3 regions of the Micromonospora sp. NPDC047187 genome follow, and region 3 is predicted to be linked to each of the others. Evidence: riboswitches for the same ligand, from Rfam matches in the RefSeq annotation. Region 3 holds a riboswitch; each other region holds the start of a gene.
What was found. Region 3 has a riboswitch for cyclic di-AMP ahead of ABZ794_RS25480 (hypothetical protein). Riboswitches for the same ligand answer to the same signal wherever they lie in the genome.
Positions count from the first base shown of each region.

Region 1: it holds a riboswitch for cyclic di-AMP, as region 3 does, so the genes downstream of both, ABZ794_RS11365 (C39 family peptidase) here and ABZ794_RS25480 (hypothetical protein) in region 3, are expected to answer to the same signal.
Region 2: it holds a riboswitch for cyclic di-AMP, as region 3 does, so the genes downstream of both, ABZ794_RS09685 (NlpC/P60 family protein) here and ABZ794_RS25480 (hypothetical protein) in region 3, are expected to answer to the same signal.

Region 1 is NZ_JBEYUF010000005.1:65,587-68,809, forward strand. Features, by position in the region: gene ABZ794_RS11355 (hypothetical protein) at 1-308, shown strand, start outside; gene ABZ794_RS11360 (hypothetical protein) at 444-1,214, shown strand; cyclic di-AMP (ydaO/yuaA leader) riboswitch at 1,499-1,639, shown strand; gene ABZ794_RS11365 (C39 family peptidase) at 1,872-2,720, shown strand; gene ABZ794_RS11370 (alpha/beta fold hydrolase) at 2,845-3,223, shown strand, end outside.
Region 2 is NZ_JBEYUF010000004.1:97,183-100,405, reverse strand. Features, by position in the region: gene ABZ794_RS09690 (peptidoglycan recognition family protein) at 1-1,092, opposite strand, end outside; cyclic di-AMP (ydaO/yuaA leader) riboswitch at 1,328-1,463, shown strand; gene ABZ794_RS09685 (NlpC/P60 family protein) at 1,476-2,516, shown strand; gene dcd (dCTP deaminase) at 2,590-3,168, opposite strand.
Region 3 is NZ_JBEYUF010000020.1:10,702-13,924, forward strand. Features, by position in the region: gene ABZ794_RS25475 (hypothetical protein) at 1-418, opposite strand, end outside; gene ABZ794_RS25480 (hypothetical protein) at 561-1,574, opposite strand; cyclic di-AMP (ydaO/yuaA leader) riboswitch at 1,631-1,762, opposite strand; gene ABZ794_RS25485 (cation diffusion facilitator family transporter) at 1,881-2,798, opposite strand; gene ABZ794_RS25490 (AAA family ATPase) at 2,905-3,223, opposite strand, start outside.

The DNA.
Region 1 (3,223 bases), on a different contig from region 3:
CCACCACGGCAACACCCGGCCCGGTGCCGACGTCGAGCGCGGTGCCGGCCTCTGTCGCCGCCGGCCCGCTGGCGGCCTCCTGCCGGCACTCCGCGGCACCCGGTGCTGCCCGCCCGGCCGCGGCGATACCGCCGGAGGCCGCCGAGGAGTCCGTCCCGACATGGTCGGTCGACACGCCGGTGGCGCTCCCCGATGATCAGGGCGCCATCGCGGCCGGCGTGCTGCCGGTCCGCGCGGCCGAATTCGGCCGGCTGCCCCTCCTCGACGGTACGAGCGGTCGGGCTTCCCGGGCCCCACCCGGGCGCTGAGCCACCGGGACGACCGTCCCGCCACCGTGCCCTGTCGACCCACCCGCTCCCTGACCCGCCGACCCGTGGCCCACAGTGGCCCGCTGATCGGCGCGGCTCCCCATCGCACTGCTCATCCTCCCCGAGGTGCCGACCATGGAGACAGTCGTCTTCTACCAGTTCGTGACCGAGGTGCCGCGGGCCGCCGCCATCTGGTCGACGCTGTTCCTGCTGACCCTGGGCCTGCTCTCCGTGCTGGCCGCCCGCCCCGAACGGGACCGGCCCACTGACGACCCGCTCCCGGCCGGGCCCACTCCTCGGGAGGTGGCCGCCGCCGAGGCCGTGGACCTGCGCCGCTACGCCGAGGAGGTGGCCGTCGCCGCGGCCGGCGCGGCCACCACCGCCAAGCGGCGGCGTGCCGCCTGGCTGACTGCTCAGGAGCAGCTGGAGCGGGCCTGGATCGGGTACGACGAGGCGGACACCGCAGCGCGTCGCTTCGCTGGCGCCGGTGCGCTGCCCACCCCGCAGACCCCGCACACCCCCGCCGAGTACGCCGCCCGGGAGCGCTATCTGCACCGGGCGGTGATGGCTGCGTACTGGCGGGGGGAGCTGACCATGGCGCAGCTCGGCGACGTGTTCGGGCACCGGCGCGGCTGGGATCCCCGGCGGCACCCGGTCGAGCAGGAGGTGCTGATCAGCCGGGTGGTCCGGGATGCGCGGCTGGCCGACTACCAGGTGGCCGCCGGCCGTGAGCGGGCCGCCTGGCGTGACGCGGAGTTGGCCGCCGAGTCGGCTCGTGCCCTCGCCGAGGAGGCGTACGCGGCGGCGGCCCGGCTCCGCCCGACCCTGGTACCCGCGCGCCGCACGGTGGCCGGGGCGTTGCGTCCCGCCGTCGTGGCACTGTGGCGCCCGGCCCGGGTGGGTTGAGCCCAATCCGTGATGTGAGGCCGGTCACCCAATCGGGAAATCGGACGTCCGACGCGATCGGCGGCATTGATCCCGCGATTGTGGCCGCGTTCTTTGCGGCCTGTCCGGTTGTCGCCCGCAGGCGTCGCCGTAACCGGTTGTCCCATCGAGTCACATCATCGGCAATACGCGCAGAAATTGTCGCGCCAATTGGGGTTTACGCAGGTGAACCTGGCTTGGCAGGGCGTTGAGACGCCAGTAGTGTCGTCCCGTCCGGTGCGGTAACCGATCGCAAGACGCGACGCCGCACCGACCCGCTTAATCGTGATCAACGAACCGGGGACCCACCAGTAAGTCCGGGGTGAATCCGCGAGCCACGGCCCGCGGTAGGGCGTCTTCCCGCCCGAATCCGTCAGCTAACCCGGTAGGCGGTGTCGGAAGGAGTCCCATCCTCGTGCAGCACCTTTCCACCCCTCGGTTGTTCCCTCGCCTCCACGGCGCGGCGGTGCACCCGCTCATCCGTCCAGTGACGGTGAGCTGACCCCCGGGTCATCGCCTTCCCCGCCCGGCCACGCCGGGCGTTCCCCTGAGCGGTTCACCATCCGCGGACCACGGTCCGCGCGCTGGCGCCTGCCCGGATACCGGTCCGGCCCCGGTGTGCCGCTCTCCCCCCGATCCGTGGAGGACCCCGTGAAGCACACCCTGCAGCGTCAGCTCCGCCGCCTCGCCACCGAGCGCCCGTACCAGATCGTCGCCGCCTCCGCCGCGGCCCTCGCGATCGCCACCACCACCGGCGCCCTGCTCACCACTGCCGACGACGCCCCGGCCGGCCAGCGCACCGCGACCACTGTCGCCGAGATGCGCAGCGACGTCGCCGCCTCCCGCGGCGAGGCTCGGGAGGCTTCCCCCTCGGCCAGCGCCGCACCGACCACTGCCGCCCCGGCCACCAGCGCCGCGTCGCCCGCCGCCAAGGCCAGCAGCAACCCGGACCTCACCCGGAAGCCGGAGCGGCCGAAGCCGCCCGCGACCAAGGTGCTCGACTACGACTACGAGGCGCAGAACACCTACTACAACTGCGGCCCGGCGGCCACCCGGAACGCGCTCAGCGCCGCCGGCATCGACCGCACCCAGGAGGAGCTCGGCGCCGAGCTGGGCACCACCGAGATGGGCACCAACTCGGCCGAGGACACCACCCGAGTGCTCAACGCCGAGGTGAAGGGCTCCCCGTACCGGACCCGGATGTTCCCCGGCGCGCCCAGCCCGGCCCAGATGGACCGGCTCCAGGCCGACGTGGTGAAGGCCATCACCGACGGCCGGGGCGTGGTGGCCAACGTCGTCGGCGACGCCACCGACACCGACGGCGGCTGGCACTCCTACGGCGGCGGGCACTACATCGCCGTCGTGGGCTACAAGGACAACGGCCGCACCGTACGCATCGCCGACTCGGCGAACCCGGCCGACCCGTCGTACTGGATCACCACGATCGACCTGGCCAACTGGATCACCAGCCGGGGCTACTCCGCCTGACCCGGGCACGCTGACCGCCGCGGGCGCCGTCCTCCACAAGGGGCCGGCGCCCGCGGCGTCTGTCCGCGTGGTCCCGTCATCGACGGCTCTCGTACCCGACCGTGAACCGTGGGAGACTGCGGCCGTGGTGGAGAAGACGGGTGGTCACGCCGGCCGCAGGCCGGTCCTGCTGCTGCTGCACGGCATGGGAGCGACCGGGGACGTGTGGTTGCCCTGGGCCCCGTACCTCGAGCAGCACTGGCCCGGGCGGTGGCTGGCACCGGACCTCGCCGGCCACGGCTGGGCGTCGCCGCTGCCGTCGTACTCCTTCCCGGGCTTCGCCCAGCAGGTCGCGCAGGCGCTCGCCCCCGACGACCGGTTGGTGGTGCTCGGGCACTCGCTGGGCGGGGTGGTCGGTCTCGCGCTTGCCGCCCGCGACGCCGGAACGCCGGTGGACGCGGTCGTCGGGCTGGGCATCAAGGCACTCTGGTCACCCGCTGAGCTGACCCGCGCCGCCGAAGTCG
Region 2 (3,223 bases), on a different contig from region 3:
GCCCTGCGCCGCGAAGCCCTCGTGTTCCAACCCGATCGACTTCGCGTTGACGTACCAGTTGCCGGCGTGCCAGCCGACGTCCTTGGTCTTCACGTGCTGGGCGATGTGCCCGTCGACGGAGCGCAGCGAGTAGTGCCAGCTCACGTAGGTCGGATCCTGGACCAGTTGCAGGGTCGTGGCCCAACTCGCCTCGGTGTCGTGGATGACGATGTACTCGATCTTCTGCCGCGCGGGCCGGTCGGAGAGGTCGTGGTTGCCGTAGTCCCCGTCGCCGAACGCCTCGTAGGGCGCCGGGATCCACTCGCAGGAGATGGTGCGGGGGCACTCCACCCCGTCCGGGCGGGCCAGCCGGCGCAGGCCCAGCCGGTCCAGCCAGGAACGCTCGGGCCGCACCGCGCGGGCCGGCAGGGTGATCCGCTGGCCGTCGTCGGTCACCCGGGCTTCGCCCGCGCCGATGGTGGTGAAGACCTCGTCGGCGAAGGCCGCCGCGGCGTCGGCGCTGTCCGCGCCCGAGTAGCGTGCCACCGCGCCGTACCAGGCCGCCGGGTCGGTGTCCGCGCCGACCGGCGCGCCCAGATCCCTCTGGTACGCGCTCAGCAGCGCGGCCCCACCCCGGATGTTGAGGCCCGCGTCGGTGCGCAGTGCCTCGGGGGTGGCGCCGGTCAGCGTGGCGGCGGCGTCGACGGTCTGCAACGCGGCGGTGGATGGCGCGGGTGCCTCGACCGGCCGGGGCGCGGGTACGCGGGCGGTGCGGGAGTCGTCGCCGCGTGGGTCCTCGGCGCCGGCGTCGTGGTGGCCGCGTCCGGGTAGGGCGGCCACGTGCCGCGCGTCGGTCAGGTGCATCGGACCGTAGCCGCCACTGGTGCTCGGTGTACCGGCGTTGGTGTCCCAACGGGACTCCAGGTAGGAGACGCCGAGCAGCACGACGGCCGGCACGCCGTACTCGGTGGCCGCTGCGGCGTACTGCTGCTGGCGGTCGGTGGTGGGCGCTGCGGCGGCCGGGCCGACGGAGAGTGGCACAGTGGTCGCGGCGGCGACCACTGTGGCGGCGAGCAGCCCGCGCCAGCCGGTCGACAGGGTTGGATGGTGCATCGAACCCCCTAGATTCTCGCGGAGTGAGGTCAGGTCACCATCGCGCCGTCCGGGAGGTCGCGTCAATACCTTTCTATCTATCGAAGTGGATGGAAAGAATTCTTCACACACGGTCGGTTACCTCGTTCAATCCGTACGGAGTGTCACTGCCGCACGGGTTGCGGATCGGTAACAGACGTCTCTACTCTGGTCATTTGTTGGCCCGACAGCAGCTCCGCCCAGCCCGGGCGGTAACGGACCGACACCGCCGAGTCGTTTCCGAGCGAACCGGGGACCCAGGTCCCTCGGGGTGAATCCGCAGCCACTGCGGTAGGGCGCCGACTTCCCGCCCGAACCCGTCAGCTAACCCGGTAGGCGGTCAGGAAGAAGGAGTACGGAACCCGGTGGCACTCCATGCCCCGCGGCCGTCGTCCGAGCGGTCGGCATCAGCCGGCCCGGCGTCGATCGTGCCGCGCCCACGCTGGTCCCGCTTCACCACCGCACTCGCCGCGCTGGCCGGCATCGCCGTCGTTCTGACCGGCAGTGCCACGGCGGCCCACGCCGACCCGTCCGTCGCCGAGATCGAGCGCCAGATCGACGCCGACTGGAACAAGCTCGAACCGATCATCGAACGGCACAACGCCACCCGCACCGACCTCGCCGCGAAGCGCAAGCAGACAGACGCGCTGGCCGCCCGGATCACTCCGCTCGAGCGCCAGGTCGACGCCGCGATGAACAAGGTCAGCGCCCTGGCCGTGCGCGCCTACAAGGGTGAGAACGTCTCGACAGTCAACGCGGTGCTGGGCAGCCGGTCGCCCAGCGAGGTGGTCGGCCAGCTCGAAATGCTCGACCGCTTCGCGCACAACCAGCAGAAGGACGTACGCCAGGTGGCCGACCTGCGCGACCAGCTGGCCGCGCAGAAGGCGCCACTGGACGAGATGGTGGCCCAGCTGACCCGCACGGAAGCTCAGCTGGCGGCGAAGAAGAAGCAGATCAACGACGAGATCGACCGCCTGCAGAAGCTGCGCCTCAAGGTGTACGGCAGTGGCGGCGGCGGTCCGCTGCGCCCGGCACCCTGCCCGGGCAGCTACCCCGGCGGCGCCGCGGGCACCGCTGTCAAGTTCGCCTGCGCGCAGATCGGCAAGCCCTACGTCTGGGGTGCCGAGGGCCCGAACTCGTACGACTGCTCCGGGCTGATGCTGGCCGCCTGGGCGAAGGCCGGCGTGTCGCTGCCGCACAACGCCGCCGCGCAGAGCCGGGTAACCAAGAACGTCAGCAAGGGCGACCTGCGCCCCGGCGACCTGGTCTTCTACTACAGCGACATCCACCACGTCGGCATGTACGTCGGCGGCGGCTGGGTGGTGCACGCCTCGCAGGCCGGTCAACCGGTCAAGATGAAGAAGGTCGACGACGGCCCGATCCACAGCTACGGCCGTCCAGGCTGACCCCGAGTGATCGAAGGGCCCGTCGCGATCCGTCGCGGCGGGCCCTCGTCGTCTCGGGGCCAGCTGCTGAACCTCAGCGGGTGGGCCAGGTCCGCCAGTGCTGCCAGGCGCGGCTGGGTGTCGGCCCCCGCTGGCCCTGGTAGCGCGAGCCGTAGACCACCGAGCCGTACGGGTGCTCGGCCGGCGAGGAGAGCCGGAAGATGCAGAGCTGCCCGATCTTCATGCCCGGCCAGAGGGTGATCGGCAGGTTCGCCACGTTCGAGAGTTCCAGCGTCACGTGACCGGAGAAGCCCGGGTCGATGAAGCCGGCAGTGGAGTGCGTGAGCAGCCCGAGCCGGCCCAGGGAGCTCTTGCCCTCCAGTCGGCCGGCGAGCTGGTCACCCAGCGAGATGACCTCCAGCGTCGAGGCGAGCACGAACTCCCCCGGGTGCAGCACGAACGGCTCACCGTCGGGGACCTCGACCGCCGAGGTCAGGTCGTCCTGCTGCATCGCGGGATCGATGTGGGTGTAGAGGTGGTTGTTGAAGACCCGGAACAGCCGGTCGAGTCGGACGTCGATGCTGGACGGTTGGACCAGGGTGGGCTCGAACGGCTCCAAGCCCAGCGTGCCGGCCTTGATCTCGGAGACCAGGTCGCGGTCGGAGAGCAGCATCGGACCACCATAGCCGCGCTGCCAAAAGTGGCCGGATTCGGTGCCGGTGACCAGC
Region 3 (3,223 bases):
CGATGACCATCAGGCTGGTCGACACCGCCGGCGCGATGACCAGGTCGGCGCGATCCCGGGCGGGCAGGGCGGCCCCGACCGCTCCGGCGTGACGCAGGTTCGGGGTGAGCAGGAACAGCACCAGCCCGACCATCACCGTGGTCAGCACGAGCTTGACCAGCACCCAGCGGTGGCGCAGCAGGCCCCACGGGGTGAGCAGTGAGCTGGCGACGCCGATCAGCCAGACCAGGACGCTCAGCGGCGCGAACAGCACAGTGCCGACCAGGGCCGTGACCGGATAGACCACCGCCGGGTCGGCGCCCCGCTGAACGGCGATGCCGAGGGTGAGCAGCACCAGGTCGGCGCCGAGCCAGCCGAGCGAGGTGACCAGGTGCAGGGTGAGCAGCGCCTTGCGGGTGCTGGGTCGGATCCGAGGCATACCGCGATGCTGCCCGCCGACCGCTGCCGGGTCGTCCGACGAGCGACGACATCAGGGGTACGCCCGGCGACGTAGCCCGGCCCCGGACGCACGTGATGCCTGTGAGCCACCGGGGTGACTCACAGGCATCACGACGCGTGGGTCAGTAGACCGACAGGTGTACGTGGTTGGTGTGGTCGGTCGACGGGGTGCCGTGCGCCCCGCTGTACGACTTCCACCCGCTGCTGGGCAGCCAGATCTGCCTGTACCAGATCACGTAGAGCACGGCGAGCCGGTCCGCGTTGCGGATGAAGTACGCGGCCAGGTTGTTGCCGTACGTCTTGTCGCCGCCGGTGGCGTCCCCGCCGAAGCCGCCCTTCTGCGCCGCGAAGTCGCAGGCCCGGCCCTTCGGGTGTTCACCGGAGCCGCTGGGGCGGTGGCACGAGACGTACCGGGTGAATCCTGCGGCCTTGGCCTGGTTGAGCGCGTGCAGGGTGCGTGGGGTGATGCAGCCGTTGGCCGGGGTGGGGTCGTTGACGCTGCACGACTCGGAGGGCCAGGAGCCGTCGGAGTTGCGCGGTGCGGCCTTTGCGTTGGCGCTGGAGGTGCCCCGGTTGGAGCCGCCGTCGGCGGTGGTCTGCGGTTTGGGTGTGGTGGCCACGGTCAGGGCCCGTTCGGCCTGCTCCTTGCGCTTGGCCATCACCGCGACCTGCTTGCGCTGTTCGTTGATCTCGCCGTCCAGGGCGATCCGGGTGCGGTTGGCCTTGTCCTTGCTGTTCAGCAGGTCGCGCAGCACCCGGTCTTCGTTGGCCGCCACCGCGTCCAGCGCGGCCGCCCGGTCCATGAAGCCTTCCGGAGTGTTGCTGTTGAGCAGCGCCGACATCGCACCGAGCCGGCCGGTGCGGTAGGCCACCTCGGCGATCTCGCCGACCTTGCCGTTGCGCTGGCCGATCTCGACCTCGATGGTCGTCAGCTGGGTGGCGAGCTGCTTCTGCCGTTGCACGGAGGTGTCCAGGGCGCGCTTCGCGTCCAGGTAGCCCTTGCTGGCCGCCTCGAGTTGGGCGCGCAACGCCGGGGTGCCGCCCTCCTCGTCGGAGTCGGGTGCGGCGGCCCGCAGGCCGGTCGGGGGGGAGGCCGAGGCGGTGCCGGCCGGAAGCGCGACGCCGAGGGCGAACATCGCGACGATCAGTGCCGCCAGTCGGGCGGCGGGTGGTCGTGCTGGTGCCACTGCGCATGTCCTTCCGTCAGCCGCCGACCGGGTTAGCTGACGGGTTCGGGACGGAAGATCCCTACCGCTGACGCGGATACACCCCAGGAACATGGTTCCCCGGTTCGCCCAGTTGGGCGATTAGGCGGCGACCGCCACCGGCGCCGGGAGGGCGCCGCCTGGTGGAGGCCGGGACCGAGCCTACCGGTGCCGATGGGGCCGCTGCAGCCAATGTGACGGACGGTGCGTGCGTCAGCACGGAAAATTACGGCTCCGTCACCATTCGATGGAGCCGCACGCTCCGGAAGCGGCGCCGGGCTCGATCTGCAACGTCGCGTGCTCGATGCGGAAGTCGTCGTGCAGGGCCGTACGCGCCGCGGTGAGCACCGCGCCGACCTCCGCGCCGGGTGCCATGGTCAGGTGAGCGGAGGCCACCTCCATGCCCGAGGTGAGCGTCCAGACGTGCAGGTCGTGCACCTCGACGACACCGGGGACGGCGGCGAGCCGGTCGTGCACGGCGGTCACCTGGAGGTGTTCCGGGGCGGCCTGCACCAGGATGCGGACGGCGGCGCGGGCCAGCCGCCAGGTGCGCGGAAGGATGAACACGCCGATGGCGACCGCGACCAGGGGGTCGGCCCACCACCAGTCGGTGACGGTGATGAGCAGCGCCGCGCCGATGACGCCGAGCGAGCCGAGCAGGTCACCGAGCACCTCCAGGTAGGCGCCCTGGAGGTTGATGCTCTCCCGGGCTCCGGCGCGCAGCAGCGCGAAGGCGGCGATGTTGGCGAGCAGGCCGAGCACGGCCACCGCGAGCATCGGGCCGGCGACGACCTGGTGCGGGTCGCCGAAGCGGCGGATCGCCTCGATCACCACGTAGATCGCGACGCCGGAGAGCAGGACGGCGTTGGCCAGCGCGGCGAGCACCTCGAGTCGGTAGAGCCCGAAGGTGCGCTGCGGGTCGCCGGTGGCCCGCCGGGTCGCCGTGATGGCGGCGAGCGCCATCCCGATGCCGAGCACGTCGGTGAACATGTGCCCGGCGTCGGAGAGCAGGGCGAGCGAGCCGGTGTGCAGGGCGGCCACCGCCTCGACCACCATCAGGGTGGTGAGCAACCCGAATGCCGCCCAGAGTCGACCTCGGTGCTGGTGTGCGGCATTGGCGACGGACCCATGGTGGTGGTCATGACCTGCGCCCACGAGAACCACCTTCCGCCGCTGGTCGGGACCCGGTCAAATGTATGCTCACATCGCTATGTGTGCAAGTGTACGGGCGGCGCCTTGCGCCGGCGGCAGTCCGCGCGCGTCAGCCGGTCGGGTCGATGGTGGTGAGCCGCTGGGTGGCCCGGGAGAGCGCCACGTACAGGGTGCGCACCCCGGCACCCGGATCCGCCCGGATCTCGCTCGGCGCGACCAGCACCACCCCGTCGTACTCCATGCCCTTGGCCTCCAGGCTGGTCACCACCTGCAACCTCGGCGCGCCGAGCGCGCCCAGCCACCCGGCGACCTCGTCCCGGCGGGGGACCGGCGTGATCACCCCGACCGTCCCCTCCACCTCGGCCAGCAGGCCGGCGGCGGCCTCCACTGTCGCGGTCTCCAACCCCGTCGCGGGCACCACCAGCTCC